DNA from 4 places in the Clostridium sp. RTP31139st1_H3_RTP31139_211217 genome. Region 4 is predicted to be linked to each of the others. Evidence: riboswitches for the same ligand, from Rfam matches in the RefSeq annotation. Region 4 holds a riboswitch; each other region holds the start of a gene.
The links. A riboswitch is a leader RNA that binds a small molecule or an ion and turns the genes downstream of it on or off. The one in region 4 is predicted to bind S-adenosylmethionine.
Positions count from the first base shown of each region.

Region 1: linked by a shared signal. The riboswitch ahead of ABUA17_RS06470 (Na+/H+ antiporter NhaC family protein) and the one ahead of metF (methylenetetrahydrofolate reductase [NAD(P)H]) in region 4 are both predicted to bind S-adenosylmethionine.
Region 2: linked by a shared signal. The riboswitch ahead of ABUA17_RS02685 (YeiH family protein) and the one ahead of metF (methylenetetrahydrofolate reductase [NAD(P)H]) in region 4 are both predicted to bind S-adenosylmethionine.
Region 3: linked by a shared signal. The riboswitch ahead of ABUA17_RS06530 (O-acetylhomoserine aminocarboxypropyltransferase/cysteine synthase family protein) and the one ahead of metF (methylenetetrahydrofolate reductase [NAD(P)H]) in region 4 are both predicted to bind S-adenosylmethionine.

Region 1 covers NZ_JBCOAB010000010.1:56,666-62,962, reverse strand. The annotation lists gene ABUA17_RS06505 (hypothetical protein) at 263-499, shown strand; tRNA gene ABUA17_RS06500 (tRNA-Leu) at 556-639, shown strand; tRNA gene ABUA17_RS06495 (tRNA-Gly) at 760-833, shown strand; gene ABUA17_RS06490 (HNH endonuclease signature motif containing protein) at 1,030-1,431, opposite strand; gene ABUA17_RS06485 (hypothetical protein) at 1,608-2,300, shown strand; tRNA gene ABUA17_RS06480 (tRNA-Gly) at 2,351-2,424, shown strand; tRNA gene ABUA17_RS06475 (tRNA-Lys) at 2,431-2,506, shown strand; SAM riboswitch class I at 2,693-2,880, shown strand; gene ABUA17_RS06470 (Na+/H+ antiporter NhaC family protein) at 2,964-4,247, shown strand; gene ispF (2-C-methyl-D-erythritol 2,4-cyclodiphosphate synthase) at 4,377-4,853, opposite strand; gene ABUA17_RS06460 (class D sortase) at 5,329-5,928, shown strand; gene ABUA17_RS06455 (anti-sigma factor domain-containing protein) at 5,944-6,297, shown strand, end outside.
Region 2 covers NZ_JBCOAB010000003.1:138,765-145,061, forward strand. The annotation lists gene ABUA17_RS02660 (GNAT family N-acetyltransferase) at 1-13, shown strand, start outside; gene ABUA17_RS02665 (hypothetical protein) at 87-218, shown strand; gene ABUA17_RS02670 (hypothetical protein) at 283-666, shown strand; gene ABUA17_RS02675 (M28 family metallopeptidase) at 915-1,907, opposite strand; gene ABUA17_RS02680 (hypothetical protein) at 2,236-2,469, opposite strand; gene ABUA17_RS02685 (YeiH family protein) at 2,495-4,246, opposite strand; SAM riboswitch class I at 4,491-4,651, opposite strand; gene ABUA17_RS02690 (linear amide C-N hydrolase) at 5,064-6,155, opposite strand.
Region 3 covers NZ_JBCOAB010000010.1:66,145-72,441, reverse strand. The annotation lists gene ABUA17_RS06545 (homoserine dehydrogenase) at 1-803, shown strand, start outside; gene ABUA17_RS06540 (zinc-ribbon domain-containing protein) at 1,004-1,156, shown strand; gene ABUA17_RS06535 (5-formyltetrahydrofolate cyclo-ligase) at 1,342-1,905, shown strand; SAM riboswitch class I at 1,977-2,149, shown strand; gene ABUA17_RS06530 (O-acetylhomoserine aminocarboxypropyltransferase/cysteine synthase family protein) at 2,398-3,675, shown strand; gene ABUA17_RS06525 (homoserine dehydrogenase) at 3,698-4,918, shown strand; gene rpsD (30S ribosomal protein S4) at 5,212-5,808, shown strand; gene ABUA17_RS06515 (M48 family metallopeptidase) at 5,964-6,297, opposite strand, start outside.
Region 4 covers NZ_JBCOAB010000004.1:70,258-76,554, forward strand. The annotation lists gene ABUA17_RS03240 (accessory gene regulator B family protein) at 1-395, shown strand, start outside; gene ABUA17_RS03245 (hypothetical protein) at 373-510, shown strand; gene ABUA17_RS03250 (sensor histidine kinase) at 629-1,897, opposite strand; gene ABUA17_RS03255 (LytR/AlgR family response regulator transcription factor) at 1,897-2,616, opposite strand; gene ABUA17_RS03260 (S-ribosylhomocysteine lyase) at 2,940-3,395, opposite strand; gene metF (methylenetetrahydrofolate reductase [NAD(P)H]) at 3,407-4,294, opposite strand; SAM riboswitch class I at 4,440-4,588, opposite strand; gene ABUA17_RS03270 (MraY family glycosyltransferase) at 4,652-5,599, opposite strand; gene ABUA17_RS03275 (V-type ATP synthase subunit D) at 5,801-6,297, opposite strand, start outside.

The DNA.
Region 1 (6,297 bases), on a different contig from region 4:
GATTTTATAGACTTACTATAAGTCGAAATTGGAGTTTCATTTAAGAATAATTATAATTATCCGAATTAATTATGTCAATAAACTGTTTTTTTTATAATTTAGATTCTAAATTTTAATTTAGTCAATCAAGCTTACTAGGTGATAAGAAAAGTCAATTTTATTTTAAAATATAAAAATTTTAGAAACAGTTATTTTATTACGTAAAGGTGAATATAAATATATTAATTATAGATATAACAATTTAATTAGGGGAGTGAAGTTTATGGCTAAATATATAAATAATGAGTTTTCGTCTAGTGATTGGCTTCGATACTTTTCAAATAAATCTAATCATTGGATTTTAAAATATTGGCGTAATAATAAAGATATATTTTTTAATAGATTTATGATAATAGGAGATAAAAGACTATTAATAATAGGAGATAAGGAGAGAGGAAATACCTATGAATTTTTAAAACCACAAGGGGAATCTTTCATTCAATTAGACATGGAAATTTAGTATAAAAAATATATTGAAAATATTTTACAAAAGTTGTAAAATTTATTTGTGGGTATGCAGATGTGGCGAAATTGGCAGACGCACTAGACTTAGGATCTAGCGCCATCGGCGTATGGGTTCGACTCCCTTCATCTGCACCATTTTTAAATATATATTAAAAATTTATAAAAAAATTTAAAAAATAGTTGACAAGCTTTTAATGAGGGTATATAATATTAATTGTTAAAAGGAGCTCGGATGAATCGAGCAAAAATAATTATGCGGGTATCGTATATCGGTAATACTCCAGCCTTCCAAGCTGGAAAGGTGGGTTCGATTCCCACTACCCGCTCCATGTGAGACTGTGTTTACACAGTCTTTTTTGTTATATAATTATTAAACTATGTTTATGAGTTTCACATGGGAAATGAGATCAAGATAGAGTATTCGTAAATAGAAAATATAAAAAATTGCCTGCAAAATTATCACATATAATAATTTTGCAGGCAATTCTATATACTTAAATAGGTTTTGTTATATTCAATATAGTTTTATAGTACTTCAGTTAAACGATCTAAAGCAAGCTCTTCTAAAGTTTCTATGCTATATTTAACGCAACCCATAAGTGTATAGATTATATCGTCACGCTTATATCCTTCTTTATATCTCTTTAAGTTCTTTAATAATCTTTTTAAGGAATTATTATGAATACCTAAAATTTGAGAAATCTCCTTTGGAGAGTAATATTCCTTTTGAAGAGTATTGTACAATTTATTTTGCATTTCGATTTTGTATTGAAGATCTACAAATTGGTTTTGATGTGGACCATTTTTCCCACGGTGATGATAAGCGCATAAATACTTATAATTTAACTCAATATCAAAACCACCCTCGCTTCTATGAACTATATGATGAACATCAGCTTTGTTTCCACATATCTCACAATTGTACAATAGATTGCCCCCTTTATTTTTTTTCGAATATTATATGATATAATATAATATATTTATATTCATATTATATTCTAAATAATGTGAAATATCAAATTTACATAATGAAAAACGTTTACTGTTGATTGTTTTTACCATAAAGTGGTATATTAAATATATACTATATTATATTTAAATTTATGAAAGAAGGTGATTATATGAGACAAAAATATAATTCTTTTGAGTATTGGAAAAATATTATTGTTGAGAATAGAACTATTAGAGGTCATGTGTTTATGAATGAATTACCAACAGAAAAGAGTGTTTATATGCATACTTTAATTTATTCTAGGGGAAATGGGTTAAATAATATATGGAGTTATTTCCCAAATATTAAGGCGTTTATAGGATATATACAATATTCATTTTTACAAGAGGCCTTCTATATATGGATAAATTGCAAAGATGATTCTGTTTCTTATATACCATTAAAGCCTGTTGAAGAAGTAATAAGAGATGGTGAGGTTAGTAAAAAAATTACTAAAGAAGAAGCAGATAAGATGAAAAAATATATAAATAGAGTAAAAAAGTGTTGGGATTTACCTTCTAATAAAGCAGTGATAGAGATGAAAAAAATTATAAGAGAGTTTAATAGAGATTGGTATGGAGATAGTAAAGAGTTTTTATATATAAAGTTATTTGATAAACCAGAGGACTTAGGTAAATTTGTTTTAGAATCTAATTATATGGCAAGTAGCGAGGAGGAGTTTAAAAGTAAGACTCATGAGGATTTAACAACATGGATGGATTTATGTTGCCGTGCTACTAAGGATAAAAAAGCAGGTGAAATCTTTAGGAAAATATTACAAAAGAGTCTTACAGAAGTTATTTAAAATTTATTGACAGTATAATTTGTATTAGTTATAATTATATTGTCAAGTATGCGGGTATCGTATATCGGTAATACTCCAGCCTTCCAAGCTGGAAAGGTGGGTTCGATTCCCACTACCCGCTCCATTTTATGCGCTATTAGCTCAGTTGGTAGAGCACCTGACTCTTAATCAGGGTGTCCCCGGTTCGAACCCGTGATGGCGCACCAAAAAAGAAGTAACTTTTGTTACTTCTTTTTTTATTAATCTTAATTGGATTTTGTTTACAGTTGACAGTGATATATCAACTTGTTAATATGAATAAGGAAATATATTTTTAAAATATAAAGTTTCAATTTGCGAGTAATAAAGTTATATTATTTAAATAAAACTTTAGAATCACATTTTAAATTAATATCTTATCAAGAGTGGTGGAGGGACTGGCCCTATGAAGCCCGGCAACCTATTAGCAGTTAAGAGCTATTAGTTAGTAGTTGATATAAAAACTTAAATAGTTTTTATATTTTAGAAATTCAGTAGAATTTCATCAATAACTATTAATTATTAACTATTAATGATGGTGCTAAATCCTGATAGATGAGAAATTATATGTAGTTTTGATATTTAAGCTCCTGAGTTTCTCGGGGGCTTTTTTTATTTGAGTAAAATACCAAGGAGGAGAGAAAGATGAACAAAAAAGGAAATGGATGGGCGTTGTTACCATTATTAGTTTTTATAATAGTTTATGTATCGTCAGCTTTATTAGCAAAAGACTTTTATGCAGTTTCGGTAATAGTACCATTTTTAGCTGCAACACTAGTTGCATTATTAATGAATAGAAAAGTTAAATTTGATGAAAAAGTTGAAATTTTTTGTAGGGGTGCTGGGAATACCAATATAATATTGATGGTATTAATATTTATATTAGCTGGTGCATTTGCACAAGTAGCTAAATCTATGGGAGCTGTTGATTCTACTGTGAATTTAGGGTTATCAATACTTCCAAGTAATATAATGATTGCAGGAATATTTGTAATTGCTTGTTTTATTTCATTATCAGTTGGGACATCAATGGGTACTATAGTTGCATTAGTTCCAATTGCTGTTGGAGTTGCAGAAAAAACAGGAATAGTTACAGCAATTGCAGTTGCAGCAGTAGTTTGTGGGGCAATGTTTGGTGATAACTTATCAATGATTTCAGATACAACTATAGCAGCAACAAGAACTCAAGGTTGTGAGATGAAAGATAAATTTAAAATGAACTTTAAAATTGTGTTACCTGCAGCTATAATTACAGCTTTAATTTTTGTTTTAATAACAAGAAATTCAGGAGTAACTAGTGTTGAAGCATTAGATTATAGTTTAATAAAAATAGTTCCTTATATAGCAGTTATTGTAGGAGCTTTAGTAGGGTTAAATGTTATTGTAGTTTTATTAGGTGGAACAGTAATAGCAGGTATTATTGGATTTGCAACAGGAAGTTTTGATATATTAGGATTTTTTGGTGCAATTGCTGATGGGATAGGTGGAATGAGTGAACTTATTATAATATCTATTTTAATTGCTGGAACTATTGAGATTATAAAATATAATGGTGGAATAGATTTTATTATAAATAAAGGATTAAGGGGCTTTAAGAGTAAAATGGGAGCAGAGTTTGGAATTGCGGCTTTAGTTAGTTTAGTAGATATTTGTACAGCAAATAATACTGTAGCAATTGTTACTGTTGGACCTATAGCTAAGGATATATCAGATGAAGTTGGATTAGAGCCTAAGAGAGTTGCCGGAATTATGGACATGTTTTCTTGCGTATTCCAAGGTGTAATTCCTTATGGTGCACAACTTATATCTGCAGCTGGACTTGCTGCACTTTCACCATTTGCAATAATGAAATATTTATTTTATCCATATTTAATGGGGATTTCAGCAATTATTGCAATAGCTTGGTACCATAGAAAAAAGGCAAATTAATAAATGATATGGTAATAAGTACGTAGAGTTTTAAAATAATTAAATACATAATTTTAAAATATAATATAAAAATCAATAGTGTAGGAAATAGATATAATCCTACACTATTGTTTTTTTTATTATAAATTATTATTTGTTCTTTTCTATTAAACAAATTGATTGTGATGATATTCCAAGGCCTTCTCCTGTAAAACCAAGACCTTCCTCAGTTGTTGCTTTAACATTTATTTGGTCGATTGATATGTTTAAAGCAGTCGCTATATTTTCACGCATATTAGGTATGTGAGGTGCCATTTTTGGCTTTTGAGCAATTATTGTAGCATCAATGTTTCCAATTATATAATTATGTTGATGTAATAGTCTTCCAACATGCTTTAATAACTCAATGCTAGAAATTCCTTTGTATTTTGGATCGGTATCAGGAAAGTGTTTACCGATATCACCTAATGCAGAAGCGCCAAGTAAAGAATCCATTATTGCGTGTAGAAGTACATCCGCATCCGAATGACCAAGTAAACCTAATTCATAAGGTATTTTCACTCCGCCTAAAATTAAATCTCTATTTTCTACTAATTTATGTACGTCATATCCCATTCCTATTCTCATTAAATCACCTCATTAATTTTTGTATTATAGCTTAGTCATAATAGTGACTTTAGATAATAATTTTAGCAAACAGGTGAAGTAGAAGCTTCACCTGAAGCTAATAGTTCGATATATATATTTTAACATAAAGATGTATTTTGAAAATAAAAATGGGATAATAAAATTAATAGTTCGAAGTTTTTCTACTATTATAAGAAGCTTGTTTTTTGTTTTTGTTACGATTAATTCTGAATGGAAAAATTCTTAATAGCTTAGAGTAAAGCCTATATAATAATAAAAGAGATTTAGAGTTAATTCTTTTTCTTTTGAATATGAAATCGATATAAATCACATTATCTTTATTATATTTCATAAACTCCCCCATATACTTTACATTAAAAGGTATTAATGTTTTAAGTGCTTATGTTATAATATATGTAGAAAAAATCATATATGTACAAAATTAGAAAAATAAAAAAAGAAATTTAATATAGGGGTGGAATTGTTGGAAAAGTTTAGAAAAATTATTGGGGTATTACTAATACTTATAGGGGTCGGAATAATTGGAACTGTAGCATATAAGAAGATAGTTACATCCCAAAAGCAAAATGAATTATTAGAAGCCTTTGAAAGTCAATTAGCAGAAGGGGATAATGAGAATACTGAGGAAGAAGTAAATTTAGATTCAATAAATGGATATACTCCTATAGCAATTATGGAGATTCCTTCAATTAAATTAAAACAGCCGGTTGTGGAAGGAATAACTGAGGATGTAATTAAATATTTCTTAGGAAAGTTTCCAGAATCAACAATGCCAGGAGAAGTAGGGAATTTTGCAGTTGCAGGACATAGAGTTTCTGATTTTACAGATGCATTTATAAATTTATATAAAGTAAAACCTGGTGATAATGTAATTGTTACTACAAAAGATGGGAAATATACATATGAAGTTGAAGAAAGCTTTATTGTAGAACCTGAACAGGTTGAGGTTTTGGAAAATGCAGATTATGAAAAAATTACATTAATAACATGTACAATAGGGTCAAAAAGAAGAGTGATAGTAACAGGAAAACTTATTGAGAAAAATGAGGCATAAGGGTAGGGGGAGTAAATGGACAAGTTTCAAAAGAATAAATATCGATTTTCATCAACACAGCCGTTGATTTTAATTGGTAATGATATAGTAGAAGCAAGAAATGAACAAGTAAATCAACTTGTATCAGAATTAATAAAATATAAAGTGCTTATAAGAGACTTAGTAAATTCAGAAGTGGATTATTCTAAAAGAAATGAGCTATTAACTATAGCCATGTTCATTATAAATAATTTTGAATTGTATGATGCTTTTGTGAAGAATGAGGATGTACCAATTGATGTTTTACATAGATTTACAAGAGTAGATAAGAAATTCTTACAAAAATATAGGGAGTATATAGTTGCATATACATTAATATTTGGAAATCCA
Region 2 (6,297 bases), on a different contig from region 4:
TTTAACTAGATAAGTTTTAATTTATCAAATAGATCTTATGAATAATTGTAATATAGTATTCTTGACGTAATAGTAGGAATTTAAAGATGGACTTATTAGCATTATTATTTGTATATACGTTAATTATTGGAGCATTTGCATTAGTAGCATATTTTACAATTAAGAAAGCAGTAAAGGATGCAATTAAAGAAATTGATAGAGAAAGAAAAAATAATTAATATTAAAAGGGAAATAAATCATGCTTAAAAGTGAAGGATAAAATTTCTACATGAGAGGAGAATCATGAACAAGAAAACAACAACTTATTTTTTTGGAATTATTGGAATAATCACTTGGAGTATAACAATATTTTTAAGAGAACAATCAATTAATAATTCTATTATTAATTTTATATTAGGAATTATGCCAAATATATCTGCCACATGGTTCTTTATTTGGATGGCTGAATTTACACTTAATATTAAAAAGCTTAACTTTACAATTAAAAGAGCTATTTTTTCATCTAGTATAATTTTTATATTAGCTTTAGTATCAGAGATAATACATGACATATATCTAGAAAGCCCTTTTGATATTAATGATATTATAGCTACTATATTATCCATAATTCTTTATCTAATAGTTTTCTATTTTAAAAAGAATACTATTATAGAAGACCAATTTTAAATAATAACTTACTAAAAATAACGCATATTCTATTTTTGAATATGCGTTATTTTCTATGATCAATTCAAAAATATTATTAACAACCCCATTAGTCATCTATTTTCTTATAAAAGCCTTTCTTTAAAACATACTCTACACTTATAAAAACCACAGCTACAATTGCTAATTCAATTTCTAATTAAAATAAAATCATATATTACATCCGCTTTATTATAGTAAATACAATTCTATATCTAACTATACAGATATTAATTAAATTTAAATGAACTAACAAAATCATCTACTGATTTAACTACTTTATCTAACCTATCATAATCTATTAACTCAGGTGTATCATTTTCCGTATGAATTACCTCTTTTACATTTTCATCAATTATACATATTGCTGATATTCCTGCTCTGTCAAACTCAACACTATCAGCAGTTCCTTTTAAGCCTGTATTTAACTCTACTTCTAGCCCATTATTTTCTATAACTTCTTTCATTGGTTCATATAATGATGTATCCGTATTTCTATCTAAAAAAGTTACTTTCCCTCCATCTTTATATCCAACAGAATCTATATTAATATTTATTAAATTATCATATTTTCCATTTATATCTTCAATAAACTTTTCACTTCCTGTTAATCCGCACTCTTCGCCATTAAAAGCACAAAATATTATATCAAATGCTGGTTCATTTACTGAATATTTATTATTTAAAATTTCTGCTAAGTCTAATAATACGGATACTCCTGATGCATTATCAATTGCTCCTCTTATTATTTTCCCATCTTGTATTCCTATGTGATCAAAATGGGCAGAAATTATTACGGCATTATTAGAGTTACCTTCTATTTTCCCAACAATATTATTAATCGTCTTTACTTCTCCATAGTCATCTTCTGCAATCAATCCATAATTTTTATATACTTCTTGTGTATATTCCTCCTTATAACTTTCATTAAATATTGGAATTAATCCTATTTGTCCAAATAAATCATTAATATATTCTTCAGCAAGCTCATTTCCTGCACTTCCAATCCATCTACCTTCAAATTCATCTGAACATAACTTATTGATTACTTCTTGCTTATCTATTGATACAGTTTCTTCATTCTCTTCTTCTTTTAAATCATTACTTTCAATTGACTTTGAATTTTCTGTAGCATCAATAGATAAATCATTTTTACTACAACTTATTAATGATAATGAAATAATTGAAATAGATAAAACTAATAGTATTTTCTTATAAATCATATTTTTCTTTCTTCTCCTTAAATAAACTATTATATCTATTTATATTATCCATATTATGTAAATATTAATCTATATTAAATAATTTGTTTATAAAAATTTAATTTGAAGATTTATTAACAAGTGTATTATAATATGCAATAAAAATATATGAAACTAAACTGCCCCTATCAAGTAGACAGTTAAAATGATATAAAATTTTATTATTTTAACTGTCTACTATAGGTAAGTCATGTCATTATAGACATCCCTTATTTTTTTATACTTATATTATCTACTATCTATACTATAGTAATTATAAATAATATTATTTCAAAACAAATCTATATAATTAATACCTCAATTTATTTTTAATATTATTAGCACTAGGCTCAGCCTTTTCAACAAATATATAATACCAAGCCCCTGCTTCAATCTTTTCCTCTATAATTTTATTATGAGCATTTTCAAATCCCAATCCCTTAGAGGCATATGGTAAAAATACAAATGCAAATAAATATAATAAACCACTTCCTACGATAAAATAACACCATCTTAAAAATTTACTTTTCCCTTTTGAGATCATAATAAAAACCTCCCCATTTATTTAACTATTTCAAAAGCTTTTCTGTTATATCTGTAAATACAACATTAAACATTAAATAAGCAGCTAAGAAAGTTAATAATATATTTAATGCTTGTCCACAAATATATAATATAATTGGTTTTCCACCTTTAAAATACTTAAACAAATCTCTAAAGTTAGTAGATAACCCAATACTGGCAAATGCTAAACAAAATAACCATCCTTGCAATGGACTAATTATAGATTTAACCATACCTTTATCAATAAACACATTAGCAACATCGCTACCAAGAATAAAATAAATAACTGAAAATAAAATAGATGCAAATAGAAAACCTAATACAAATTTCGGAAAATTAACCCAAATCTCTTTAAACAATACTTTTGCCGAAATATTCTTTTCACTACTAGGATTTCTTTCAACTTTTAAACTCCAATAAGTAGCAACTCCAAAAGCCATAACCCCTATCAAAATGTTTTGTATCATTTTTATAGTTGAAGCAACATCACGAGCTACTGGTCCAAGCAATTCACCCGCAGCAACAACTGCCCCTGTTGAGTCTACAGTTCCTCCTATCCACGCTCCTGCTAATACTGGATTTAACCCTAACTTTTTTATTATTAAAGGCATTATTACCATCATCAATGAAGTAAACAAAATAGATATTCCAACAGCTAATGTTAACTCTTCTTTTTTAGCTTTACTTGCACTTGCAGCAGCTATTGCAGCAGATACACCACTTACTGACATATCAGCTGAAATAGTTATATTTAAAGATTTTGATTCTATCTTAAGTATTTTTTGTCCAAACCAATAAGTTGTTATTAATACAACTGGAGTTACACACCAAGTAACAAATATACCTGGAATACCAATTAAAAGCATCTTATTAATCAAAACTGTTGAACCTAATAAAACTAATCCTGTTTTAATGAAAAATTCAGTTTCTGAAGCCTTTAGTACAATCTTAGGTGTTCCTATAGTATTACTTACTAAAAAGCCAATTAATAATGCCCATACAACATACTCAAGTCCCCAAGCCTTTAAATTCACTTGAGCTGCAAGTATATATGCTAGTACTGCAACTATAAAAACTACTGGAAAACCAAGAGCAAACTCCTTAACTGATTTCCCCATAAAATGAATTCCAATTGAAAATAATATACAAAGAACAATTCCTAAAATTATTAATTCAGGTATTAAATTATAAGGTTCAACAATACTATCAGATTTAGCTGAAGCCTCAATTCCTTTTAATTCATACCAAGTATTTATATCTTCTTCAGCTTTTGCATTTAAATCTTTATCTTCATAATTTGCTTCTGCAGCAGCATTTTGAGATTCTTGTGCTATTTCTTTTGCATCACTTGTATTAGCTATAGCTTGTTCATATTTGGCTTCATTTTCAGCTGATAGTTTAGAAGCCTCTTCTTTACTTAAATAAATAGATTTTAATGGATCATCATTCCAAGAATATGGTTTAGAGAAAAGTTCACTTATTTGAGATATGAAAGGTATACTAGTAAATTTCAGCGAACTTTTTTCATCATTTGCTTCGTACCATTCTATAGTTTTAAATGGAGCCTTTTCTCCTTCTACCTCCAGAATACTGTTATAAGTGTTTAAATCTGCTTTTATACTCTTAGTATAATTTATTGAAAATACTAATAATGTACATAGTAATATTGTAAACCCCAATATAATAGCCCAATAGTCCTCAAATTTTAATAAGTTTTTAATATTATGTTTTTTGCTAGATATTTTTTGTGTTGACATTGAATAACCCCCTATTGATTTATTTAAAATTTAATATTCTTTTTTAATTCCCCAATTTTAAATACCTTAAATTTTAATAGCGCTATTAATTATTACTGATTTTTAAATAGGAATTTTTCCTTAGATCTTCACCCTCCTCTACTCTAAAATAAGAATTTAATTTATATACATGTATAATTTTTTGCAAAATAAAAAGCACCAGAGAATAAACTCCAGTGCATGCAAAATCACCTATTAATTTACTCTCTTATCGCTCAGCTAATAAAGCTGCAGGAATTAGCACCACGTTGATAGTTTTGAATTTTTAATTAGTAGTTTTTATATAAACTTCTAACTGCTAACTTTTAACTATTAACAGGTTGCTGGGTTTCATAGGGCCAGTCCCTCAACCACTCTTGATAAGAATATTTATTAAATTTTAATGTTGTTGTTATTTAATATAACCCTCTTTTAAATGTATGTCAATAACTTTTTTTGTATTTTTTCCCTTTTAGATGTTTTATTATTATTTATTTTTATATATTAAATACTTTAATAAAATAACCAGTATACATTTCCCTCAAGAAAAATATATACTGGTCATTTTATATTATTATTTGATACACTCAAATAATACTCCATAATTTATTTCTACACCATTTACATTTATGTTATATATAGGTTTAATATCATTATGAACTTTTTCTAAAAATGATATATCCTTTACAAAAGGATCATTAGTATTTAAAACTGTTACTCTAGAAACATACTTATAAATCTCTTCATTAAAATAAAGGCTCTACCTTGACGTAGATCCTTTATCATGTATTATTTATATCTATTTCTTAGTAATATACTTAAAATCAGGTTCCCTATTAAGATCATATTCAACATAATCATCAACATCTAACAAATCATTTAAATCTATACATTGAACTCTTTGATTTTCATATGTTACCCAATAAAATCTCAATGATTCAGCACACATTACAGCTGTATAAATTGTATACTCATAACGTTCTAAACATTCATCATACACAATTGTATTATTTTTTTCTGATAATTCAACTAAACCAAGAGGCACTGCAACATTATTAAATAAATGAATAATATTACTAACACCCTCCTCTTCATCTATCCCCTTAACAGCATACTTCTTCAAAAATGATAATCTAATAAACCTTGATGTAGAAGAACAATCTCCTGGAAGTCCCATTGTACCATCTCCAGTGAAACACTTATTAAATTTTTCTCCATTAATCTCTAAAGTGTCATAATCTAAATTTCTAATATTAAAGTAATTTAATAAATTTAAACAATGCCAAGAATAACTTGGACTATTAGTCATAACTCCCATGGAATTGCGATAAATGCTTACTCCGCTTTCATCTGGCTCAATAATAACAGATTCACCTGTTTTATCTGAAAATATCCAATGAATTGGTGGTACTTGTCCAAGTATAGGTATATTCATTAAAGTAATTTTATTTTCAACCATATCAACAACTTCATCTACACTTTTACATCTCGTTAAAAGATATGTAACAAGAAATGGAGGCTGCACAGCTATTGTACCCTTAGCTTTTTTATCATTATATTTAGCAAAGCAACGATAAGCTAACTGTCCACCCATTACCCCTTTTTCATTAACCCCTTCATACAAAATTGGTGTAGATTGCATAAGCCTTATTCCTGTTCCAACAGCTGCATACTTTGATACAGTTTTTGTTTTTTCAACTATGTTATTTTCTACTCTTGTCCCACATCCATAATAACTCTTACCTTTAGGAATATATATTATTTTACTTTCTTCAGCAATACAATTAAAATCGAAGTTTCTTCCCCATAAATGTTTATTATCTTCTGTAGTCCAACTCATAGAACTACATCCACCGTTCATAGCATTTGATACCTCATTGATATTGTCCATGAATTACCTCATTAAATTATTATTTTATATAAATAATATATGTAATAAACAGCTGATATTGTTATTTTATAATTACAAATTTTAAAGCAGCACTTATATCATCTAATCATAAGTGCTGCTTCATTAACTATATAATAAACAT
Region 3 (6,297 bases), on a different contig from region 4:
GGAAAGATAATTTGAATATTAATGATATTATTGGTAATAATGATATAGATACTTTGGTAGAGTTAACTTCAACTAATATAGAAACTGGCGAACCAGGGCTTACTCATATTAGAAAATCATTGGAAAATAATATAAATGTTGTTACAGGGAATAAAGGTCCTATTTTATTAGATTATAAAAAATTAAAAGTTTTAGCTGATAATAATAATGTAGAGCTTAAGGTTGGATGTACAACAGGTGGAGCATTACCTTCAATTAATGGAGGAATATATGATATTGCAGGGAGTAAAATTCAAAGTATTGAAGGAGTACTAAATGGCACTACTAATTATATATTAAGTAAAATGGCTAATGATAATGTAGATTATAAAGAAGCCTTATTAGAAGCACAAAAGGTTGGTATAGCAGAATCCGATCCTAGTTTAGATGTTTTAGGATATGATACAGCAAGTAAAATAATTATTTTATCAAATGTACTTATGAATTCAGATTTAAAACTAGAAGATTTAAAAATTAATGGGATTGAAGAAGTTAGATTAGATAATATAGAAAAAGCTAAAGTAAGGGGAAATAAGATAAAGTTAATTGGTAAGGTATATAAGAAAGATAATTTAGTCAAAGGTTATGTAACACCAATAGAAATTGATGAAAATCATCCATTATATTGCGTAGATTATAAAAATAAGGGGATATATTATAAAACAGATACTTTAGGGGATATAAGTATAATTGGTGGCGCTTCAGGAACCATGAATGCTGCAGCTTCAATATTAAGAGATATAATATTACTTAGAGGTGTTTAGATAATAATATAGAAAATATTGTATGAATTTTAATTATTTATAAAAAATAATTAAAAAAGGTTGTAATTTAATAAATACTATGTTATTATAAATGAGTAGCAAAGTTGCTAACAAAAAAAAGTTTCATTTAGGTAAATAGTTTCTCGAAAATTAGAGATTATTATATCAATTTAGAATCTTTAATTTCAGGAGGAATATTTATGACAGATAAGACATTAGTATGTAGAGATTGTGGAAGTGAATTCGTATTTTCAGTAGGAGAACAAGAATTCTACAAGGAAAAAGGATTTACAAATGAGCCAACAAGATGTGTAGCTTGTAGAAGAGCTAAAAAAGAACAAAATAGAAGATAATTATAGATTATTATAGGTTGTAGTTTAAACTACAACCTTTTTTGATTATATTAAAATATAAAAATTAACTAATAAAATATGTAGTAGGGTTATAGTATAATGATAAATGAGAATATCACTTAATATAGAGATGTATAAAAGCAGGATACAGATAGATAGAAAGTAATTTGGGGAGAGTGAGACTTATGGATAAGAATTATATAAGAAAAGAAATATTGAAGACAAGAGATGATATAGAAGTAGTTTTAAAAAAAGAATATGATAGTATAATCTTTAAAAGGTTGATTAATAGTGATACTTATAAGAATGCCAATAAAATATTTACTTATATAAGCTTTGGTTCGGAAGTTGATACTAAGGAGTTTATAAAATATGCATTAAGTGATAATAAAGAAATTTATGTGCCAAAAACCGATAAAGGTAAAAGGGAAATGGTAGCTATGAAAATTAACAGTTTAGATAACATGGGTGTGGATAAGTGGGGAATACTTGAACCTAAAACTGTGAAAGAAGACAAAATTGGAGAAGAGTTTGATTTAATAATTATGCCAGGAGTAGCTTTTGATAAATTTGGAAATAGGATTGGCTATGGTGGAGGATATTATGATAAATATATTTCTAGAAAAAATATTAAATGTCCTAAAATTGCATTGGCATATGATTTGCAGATCATTGATAAAATACAGTGTGAGGAACATGATATAAAGGCAGATGGTATAATATCAAATAAAGAGTTTATAAAAATGTAAAAAATTTATAAAAAAACTATTGAAAAAATATTCCATATATGTATAATAAAGATAACAAGTTAATAGAAAATCTTTTATTAAGAACGGTGGAGGGACTGGCCCTGAGAAACCTAGCAACCTGTTATCAGTAACAAGTGATAAGTTGTAAGTGACAAGTTATATAAATTAACTGTGACTTATAGTTATAAATTTTGCTGATGTACGTTGGTGCTAAATCCTGCAGGTTTAACCTGAGAAATGAGAGTATATATTAGTAAAATAGAGTTTTATGCTATTTCTCATTATCTATAAGGATAATAAGAAATAGCTTTTTTTGTATAAAAATTTTAAATTGGAATTTATAACAATTAAGAACAAGGCTAATATTTTTCCATTAATAATTAATAAAAGAGCAATAAGTATCAAAATTTAAATGAATATAGGATTAGAGTTGAAGTTAATTATTAACTAAAAACTACGAACTCCTAATTATAAAAAAAGGGGGCTTTATTTATGTCAAATAATTTAGGAAAAGGAACAATAGGAATTCATGGGGGGTATTCACCAAAGTCAGGTGAACCAAGAGTATTACCAATTTATCAAAGTGCAACCTACAAATATGATGATCCAGATACACTAGAAGCTTTATTTGCTTTAAAAGCAGAAGGACACTTATACAGTAGAATTTCTAATCCAACAGTTGGGGCGCTAGAGGATAAATACACAAAATTAGAAGGAGGAGTTGGAGCAGTAGCAACAGCTTCAGGACAATCAGCAATACTTTATGCAGTTTTAAATCTTTGTAAAGCAGGAGATCATATTATTTCAGTAACATCTTTGTATGGAGGAACAGTTAATTTATTTAATGTTCATTTAAAAAATTTAGGAATAGAAGTTAGTTTTGTTGAACCAGATGCATCTGAAGAAGAAATATTATCACTAGCAAAAGAAAATACAAAGGCTATATATGGTGAAACAATAGGAAATCCAGGATTAAATATTTTAGACTTTGATAAGTTCTCTTCAGTTGCTAAAAAAATTCAAGTGCCACTTATAATAGATAATACGGTAGCAACACCATATCATTGCAATCCATTTGAACATGGTGCAAACATAGTTGTACATTCAACAACAAAGTATTCAGAAGGACATGCTCAAACAATTGGTGGAATAGTAGTAGATGGAGGAAATTTTGATTGGACTAATGGTAAGTTTAATGACTTTACAACACCAGATCCAAGCTATCATGGACTTAAGTATGTTGAAAGCTTTGGACAAGCTGCATATATAGTAAAGCTTAGAGTAACTTTATTAAGGGATTTAGGCGCTTGTATGAGTCCATTTAATGCTTACTTAACTAACTTAGGATTAGAAACTTTACATTTAAGAATGGAAAGACATTCAAAAAATGCTTTAGAAATAGCTCAGTGGTTAACTACTGAAGAAAAGGTTTCGTGGGTTAACTATCCATTACTTGAAGGAAGTAAATATTATGATTTGGCAAAGAAATATCTTAAAGGTGGGGCTAGTGGGCTTTTAACATTTGGAGTTAAAGGCGGAATTGAAAATGCCAAGGAATTTAGTAGAGGATTAAATGTAATTGCTTTAGCAGTAACTTTAGGAGATGCAAGAAGCTGTCTTTTACATCCAGCAACTACAAGTCATAGTCAATTAAATGAAGAAGAACTATTAGCAAGTGGAGTTACACCAGATTTATTAAGACTTTCTGTAGGAATAGAAGATGCTAAAGATTTAATTAATGATATTAGTGAAGCATTAAAAGCTATATAGGTATTTGATTGGAGGAATAGTAATGACTAAAGTAGCTATTATGGGGTATGGAGTAGTAGGCAGTGGGCTTATTGAATTAATAGATAAGAATAGAGAATACAACAGGGAAGATGATATAAAAATAACTAGTATATTGGTTAGAAATAAAGAAAAACATCTTAATTCCAGTCACAATGAGGTTATAACTACTGATGTAGAGGAGTTCTTTTCTATTAAAAGCGATGTTGTAATAGAAGTAATCGGTGGGTTACATCCTGCTTATGATTATGTAAAAAGAGCATTAGTTTTAGGAAAGCATGTTGTTACAGCTAACAAAGACTTAATAGCTACTTTTGGACATGAACTTTTCCAATTGGCGCAGGAAAATAATGTCTCATTAAAGTTTGAAGCAGCTGTAGCAGGGGGAATACCAATAATAAAGCCATTAACTGAAAGTCTTTATGGTAATGGAATTAGTAGTATAAAAGCAATATTAAATGGAACTACAAATTTCATATTAACTAAGATGGATGGTGAAAATTTATCCTATGAAGAGGCTTTAAGTGAAGCGCAACAGCTTGGTTTTGCAGAAGCTAATCCAGAATCAGATGTTATGGGATATGACTCAGCAAGAAAGCTTGCAATATTATCAAGTTTAGCATTTGATAAAAAGTTTAAGTGGGATGATATATCAATAGAGGGTATTACTAATATAGATACTAATGATTTTAAATATGCTAATAAGTTAAACTGTAAAATAAAGCTTGTAGCAGAAGCTTTTAAGTGTAAAAGTGGAGTTTATACTTCAGTAAAACCTATATTAGTAGATAATGAAAGTATATTAGCGCAAATTAATAATGAAGTAAATGCTGTTATTTTAAATGGGGATGAAATAGGAGAACTATTATTTGTAGGTAAGGGAGCAGGTAAACTTCCTACAGGAAGTGCTGTTTATAGTGATTTAAATGATATTATAAATAATAGATTTACTAAAGTTGATAGTTTTAATAAAGAAGAGGCAAATGTAATAAAGTTTGCTAGTAAAACTTGCAATTGTATATTAAGAATAAAGGCTTTGGATAAAGAAGAAGTAATAAATAGATGTAGAGAAGCTTTTAATAATATAAAAGTTATTGATAAGTCTATTGATGATGAGGTTGCAATTTTCATTGAATGTACTTCAGAAGCATATGTTGAAAAATTTATTGAAGAGATAGAAGATGAGACTTATTATGAAGGGGCTAAAAAGTTAATAGTGGCTTAAATTAATTACGATAAAATTTATAAGTAGTAGTATAGATAGTGATAAGTTGTAAGTAACAAGTTTATGACAAAATTTCGTTGAGAGATTTAAAATTGAATTTATTCAGTTAGTATAAATTTGTAATCTTAAATTCTTATCGCTATTTTTATTGCAATTAAATATTATATATTTTTTTATTATTGAAAAAGATAGGCAGAAAAATAAAATGATAATGATAATTATTATCATTTACAAAAGGTAAAATGTATGATATATTGTATTTAGGCTTAGAAATAATTTAAGGAGATGATTATATGGCAAAGATGATGGGCCCAAGGTTTAAGCAGTGCAGACGATTAGGCTTAAATGTTTGTGGACACCCAAAAGCAATGAATAGAGCTACTAAAGGCACAGCAAGAAATGATAAAAAGCTTTCTGACTATGGTACTCAATTATTAGAAAAACAAAGATTAAGAGCTTATTATGGGGTTATGGAAAAGCAATTTGCTAATTACTTTGAAAAAGCATCTAAATCAAGAGAATTAACAGGGCATGCCTTAATTAATTTATTAGAATGCAGATTAGATAATTTAGTTTATAGATTAGGATTTGCAAATTCAATAAGACAGGCAAGACAAATGGTTGTACATGGTCATTTTTTAGTTAATGGTAAAAAAGTTGATATTCCATCATTCAATGTTTCTGTTGGAGATGAAATAAAATTAAGAGAAAAGTCTCAAAAGAATGTTATGTTTAAAGAAAATTTTGAATCAAATATTCTTAATGTTTTACCATATTTAAGTAAAGATGAAGCTAATTTCTCAGGAGTTTTACAAAGATATCCTGAAAGAACAGAGGTTCCAATAGAAATTAATGAAGTTTTAGTTGTAGAGTATTATTCTAAAAACTAGTTAGTATCATCTTTCCTTTAAGGAATAAAATTTTCTCTAAAAATTATATCTTATGTTATTTATAAGCCACTATTGAATTTAAATAAGTTGTGTGAAAATGAAAATAGTTAATGTAATGTGCAGATTACATTAACTATTTTTCATTTTATATATTATCAATAAAGGTCTCCACTTCCTTCGCCTTTTACTAAAGCTCTGATTCTTTTTGGTAATATTGGATGACTGCTAACTAAATTATTACACCATACAAAAAAGCCTTTTATGTCATTACTATTATTAATATAATCATGGACATCTATTTTTTTATAAAGATGTTTCCCTGCAAATAAAGAAAACATAGCTTCAACACCGTTGTTTCCTGTAACTTTTTGAGCTAATCGATCGCAACTATATTCTCTAGCTCTTGAAGCAGTGCTTCCTATAATAGGAAGTACAGTTGAAAACATTATAAATAAATTATAATAAAAAGTAGCATGCTTATATTTAATG
Region 4 (6,297 bases):
CCTTATTAATGCTAATAAGGCCTTATATTGGAGGAAGTCATGCTAAAAACTATATAAACTGCATGATTCAAAGCAATTTATCTTTTATTTTAATATATTACTTAGCTTATCTTCTTCCTTCAATAAATTTGATTATACAATTCTTTTTTATATTGTTTTGTATTATTGTAACTAGAAAATTTAAACCTGTTAATTCTAATAGGGAAGAAATCCAAACACAATATAAAAAAATTAAATTCAAAAATTTTGTAAGTGCTATATTTATTATTTGGTTTATTATATCAAATATATTTCTATCAAAATATTACATTAATTGTGGTTTACTAATAATTTTTTATATAATATTAGATTTCTTATGGGAGGTTTGTAAAAATGAAAAAAAAATTTATGGTTAAATTAGCTGCACTTATGTGTGTAGTAACTGGAACAGCTAATCAAATAGCTACATGTGCTGCTCCTAATAGTCTTATTTTATGGGGTGAACCAACTCCACCACTGAAAAAAAAGTAATTTATATTGTTAATAAAAATAAAGACAAAGTAAAATAACTTTGTCTTTATTTTTTATCTTAATAAATACTCCATAAAAATATTTATTCTCACAGAGTATTTATTACATTATTTAATTATTATTTTAAAAATAAAATACTGATATTAATCATATCATCTTCCAAGCTCATTTGTATTTTTCCCTTATATTTGTCTACAATGGCTTTCACATTAGCTAGTCCATAACCTCTACCTTCACCCTTAGTGGTATAGCCAACTTTAAAAATTTGAGTTAAATCTTCTGATTTTAAATTACTAGTATAATTTTTAACTTCTATTTTATAATATCTTTCATCTTCTGTTATATTTATTATAACTTCTTTTTTCTCAATAAAAGATGTTGCTTCAATAGCATTATTTAATAAATTACTCAATATCACAGTTAATTCTGAATTATCTAACTGTATTTCCTTAAAATCACTAGAAACCTTATAATTATATTTTACTCCCAATTTTTCAGCTCTTTGTGCTTTATTATATAAAACAGCTTTAATTATTGTATTTTCTATATTTAATAACATTGAAAACTCTTCTGTATCATCAACAATATTACCTATATATTCTTTCAACTTCTCTTTGATTTCTTCAGAAGGAGTAACCTGAGCTATACTCCAAATAGTGTTTAGATGATTTTTATATTCATGTTCATTTGCTTTTAATTTACTTATTAAATCATTAATAAGTGGATTAAATGATTTTTTTATTTCATTCTTTTTACGTTCATTAAACATTTTATATAAAAATACATAAAAATAGCAATTTACTCCTATAAGTATTAAACCTAAAGTTGTTATAGGTATCATAATTTTAGTATTCATTATCTCATTGCTCATTAACACCTTTATAAATAAGAAAAATACAAATAAATTTAAAATAATTATATTTATACTTTTATATTTTGAAAAAAACTTTGAAAATTCTATTCTTCTAATTACTTTACTAGTATGAAGTAAATATAATACAATACACATTATCACAGTTAATATTATTAAATATATGGAAGGACTTAAATTATCACTTCCCATAATTACATATACTATTAGACTAATTATTAATTCAACTCCGAATAAAACCATTGAACTAACAATAAATTCAATGTAAGTTACTATTGTATCCTTATTTTCCTGTTTGCTTATTATCATAGAATTTAAAAATAATATTCCTATAAGAATTATTAAGGGATCTGCATAATATATGTTAGTAAATATAAAATATATCAATGAAATCACTACAGAAAGTAATATTTTTTTACATATATTTTTTTTAATATCTCCATTTATTAAAACATTATATATTAAAAATATAGACGTCATTTCAATAAATGAAATTACTAAACTCATCATTTCCATTATTCAATCCCCCTTAAGAATGCTTGTCTATATGTGTAACTTAATAAAGCAATATCGTCACATGATCTTAGCTTAATGTTCCACACCTTTTCATAAGTCTTCTCTATTTCCTTTACATACTTAAGATTAACTGCAAAAGATCTATGAGTTTGAATAATATTCTCATCATTTATACTTTTTAACACCTTAGCTAAAGAGGTTCTTTTCACGCTATATATTCCTGAAATAGTATGTATATCACATGTCTTATCACTATACTCAATATAAATAATATCATTATGATATAATTTAACTGATATATTTGAATCTATATCAATAAATGTATAATTTCCTTCCTTAATACTCTTTAAAGGTGATGAGTTTAAAAATACATCAATAATCTTGATGATATCCTTTTCCTTATAAGGCTTTACAATAAAATCATAACAATGAATACTCTTAAATGCTTCTATAATGTGTATAAGCTCTCCTGTTACAAATACGATTCCAGTTAAAGCATGTTGCTTGTATTGCCTTATTTTTTTTGCTAATTCTAATCCTGAAGAATCTTTTAATTGAATATCAATAAAAAATAGATGTATATCTTTTTCATTAATTATCTTTATTGCTTCAGCTTGTGATGCAGCTTCATATATTCGAACATCGATGAAATTTGACTTAATAATAGATGCCAGTGCCACACGCTGAATTCTTTCATCTTCAACTAATAATATGTTCATGTTCGCCCCTCCAAAATATGCATATAAGCTTATTATAATACAATATTGGACATTTTTCCACACCATCTATAAATTATTACTTTATCCAAGTTATAGTACTATACAAAAATTAATAATATAACTATTAAAGAATACGTATATTTAGCCATTAGAAAAATACTCTTTATTTATAATTATGCTAAAAATGAAAATTAAAAAAGCCAGTAAAAACTGGCTTTTTATTTATTAATAAATTAAATATTATAAAGTGAGTTACTATACTTAATATTTATGCAAAACAAACAAATCTACCCTCAAACTTGCACTAATTAGTGTATTATCTTCTACTCTCCATATATATTTAAAGAAAATCCTTTATTTAATACTTCTTTGGCATACTCTTTTGCTCCAAATAGTGATAAATCTCTATAGTTTCCACATTGGACTTCATTTGCTGCTGGTATTTCATTTGCATTTAAAATATCTTTTAGTGATTTTTCAACTGCAACTTTAATTTCACTAGCTTCTCTATCACCAAATATACTTAGATAAAATCCAGTTCTACATCCCATTGGAGATAAGTCTATTATTCCATCTAAATTACTTCTTAACTCATGTGCTAATAAATGCTCTAATCCATGCATAGCAGCAGTACCAAATGCTTCTTTATTAGGTTGTAAAAATCTAATATCAAATTTTGTTACAAAATCTCCTTGTGGTCCATTTAATGTACAACACTTTCTAATATAAGGTGCCTTTACCTTTCTATGATCTAATTCAAAACTTTCTACTTTATTCATTCTAATACCTCCTAAATTGCTTTTTGTTTATTAATAGAATTAATTATCGAACTTATACTTTCTGTTATTTTCCTAGCAACATATGGATTATTCATTGTATATAAATGAATTCCATCTACACCACTTGAAACTAAATCAACTATTTGCTCAACAGCATATGCAATTCCAGCATCTCTTAATGCCACTCTATCATATTCATATTTATTAACTATCTTTATAAATTTTTCTGGTAAATTAACACCACATAACGAAGTTAATCTTTCTATTTGAGCTTTGTTAGTTACAGGCATAATCCCTGCCTCAATAGACGATTTTATATTTAATTTATCCTTTTCTTCTAGAAAATTATAAAAATAATTATTATCAAAAAATAACTGAGATATAAAATGAGTCGCTCCACTTTCCTCCTTTAACTTTAAATGTATTAAATCTTCCTTTAAATTTTTCCCCTTAACATGACCTTCAGGATAACATGCTGCTGCTATGTTAAAATCTCCTCTTTTTTTTATATGAGAAATAAGTTCATATGCATATTTAAAATCTCCTTTTAAGACTCCACCTTCTGGTATATCTCCCCTTAAAGCTAAAATATTTTCTATCCCATGTGCCTTTAAATCATTTAATATATAGTCTATTTCCTCCTTAGTAGAATTTATACATGTTAAATGTGCTACTGCTTCAACTCCATATTTTTCTTTTACTAAGGAGGACAGTTCAGTTGTTCTATTATTTACTAAGCTTCCTCCTGCCCCATAAGTTACACTAATAAAATCTGGCTTTAAATCCTTTAATTCTTCTAAAGTTTTATAAATAGTATCTACTGAAGATGTCGTTTTTGGTGGAAAAATTTCAAAAGAAAACACCAAATCCTTTTTTGCAAATATTTCATCAATTTTCATTTAAATAGCCCCCTTAAAATTTATAAAAAGCCTTTGTCATAATTAATATACACATAAAAAACTTCTTTATTATTATTTTTTATAAAATAAAAAAACCTAAAGGATATTTCCTTTAGGTATTATAAACACGTTTCCCAATAAAATATCCTTATCTCTCAGCCATTGCTGTTGGATTTAGCACCACATTAATATAGTTAATAATTAATAGTTTTTAGTTAATAGTTTATTAACTAGTAACTGTTAATAGGTTGCTGGGTTTCAACGGGCCAGTCCCTCCACCACTCTTGATAAGTTTGATTAAATTATACAAAATTTTTTTCATTTTGTAAATAATTATTTTTTTGCTATTAAATCCCATTATATTAATAACATTAAAATAGAAATAATACTAAATACTAAACTTATTGCGCTTATAAAACTAACTACTTGTTTTGTATTCAATCCTTTAGCTTCTAATCTATAATGTAATTGACTTCTATCAGCCTGATATATGGGCTTTCCTTCTGAAAATCTTTTAAAAATTACAAATATATTATCAAAAATCGGCACAGCCAGTGCTAAAATAGGAATTAATAAACTTAATATTGTTGCCGCTTTAAATGCACCATCTAAAGCTATTATACTTAATATAAACCCTAAAAAATTAGCTCCTGAATCTCCCATAAATATCCTTGCTGGATACTTATTATAAAACAAGAATGCTAATACAACTCCTGCAATCATTAATGAAAATAATAATGATGGTGATTGTGATAATATTACTGCTGATGCTGCAAAAGTCATTGCTGATATAAAGGATAATCCTCCTGCTAGGCCATCCATACCATCAGACCAATTAATTACTGTAGTAACCCCAAAAATCCAAGTTATAGTTAATATAAATTGAATAATTGTTGGTAAAACAACATATGTATTAGTAAAAGGATTAGTAAAACCTTGAAAAACTACTCCTGACTTATACACAATTATTGCTGCTAATAATTGAACTATTAATCTTGGTATAATAGCAAATTCTTTACCAATACTTTTATAATAATCATCTACTACCCCTATTATCAATATTAATAGTGCTCCTATAAAAATACCATACTTTTCTTTAAAAGGATGATCATAAAATACTATAAAATAAGGTATAAAGAATCCTATGAACATAGAAATACCACCACAAAGCGGAATTGGTCCTCTATGCTTTTTTCTCTTAGTTGGTTTATCCGTAAAATTATATTTAAGTGCCACTTTCATTAGTATTGGTGTCAAAATAAATACTATTGAAAATGACAAAATTGTCGCTATTAAATACTTCATTAAATTTCTCCTTAAAATTCCACATAATATGCACTATTATGTATTCTATTAGCATTATACTATTATTTCTTTCTATTATCAAATACATAATATAATCTTAATAAAATGAAAAACTTTAACTTCATTTCTATATAATAGTTTGTATAAAAAGTAAGGAGCTGTCATTTTAAAACAGCTCCTTTTTGTGATAATGTTAAATAATTATGCTCTTGAGTTAATCATATCTTTAACCTTCATTAATCTAGTTAAAGCTCCTCTTTCATTTTCATCAAGTTTCATTCTTATGAACTTAATAGTTTCTTCTAATTGAGGTATAGTCATATATTCAAGCGCATTAACTCTTCTTCTTGTCTTTTCAATTTCATCAGCCATTAACTGAGTTGATTTCTCAACTTCAGCTAACTCAAGTAGCTTAGGAAGTATAGATTCAAGCTTTCCTATAGCATCATCTAATTCAGAAGATGTATTGGCAAAACCATATGGATAAATGCTTCCTTCACTATCTTGTAATTGTCTGTGGAATTTCATTTGTGGAACATTAACACTCATTATGTTTTTTGTTCCTACTTCAACAGATACACTATCTTTTGGATAAGCAACTGCTTCTTCTAAGAATTCCGAGCTCATTACAGCACTAGCCATAACGAAATCTTTAAATGAACCTTCAAGTTCAGCTTCAACTGATTTTCTTAGTTCAT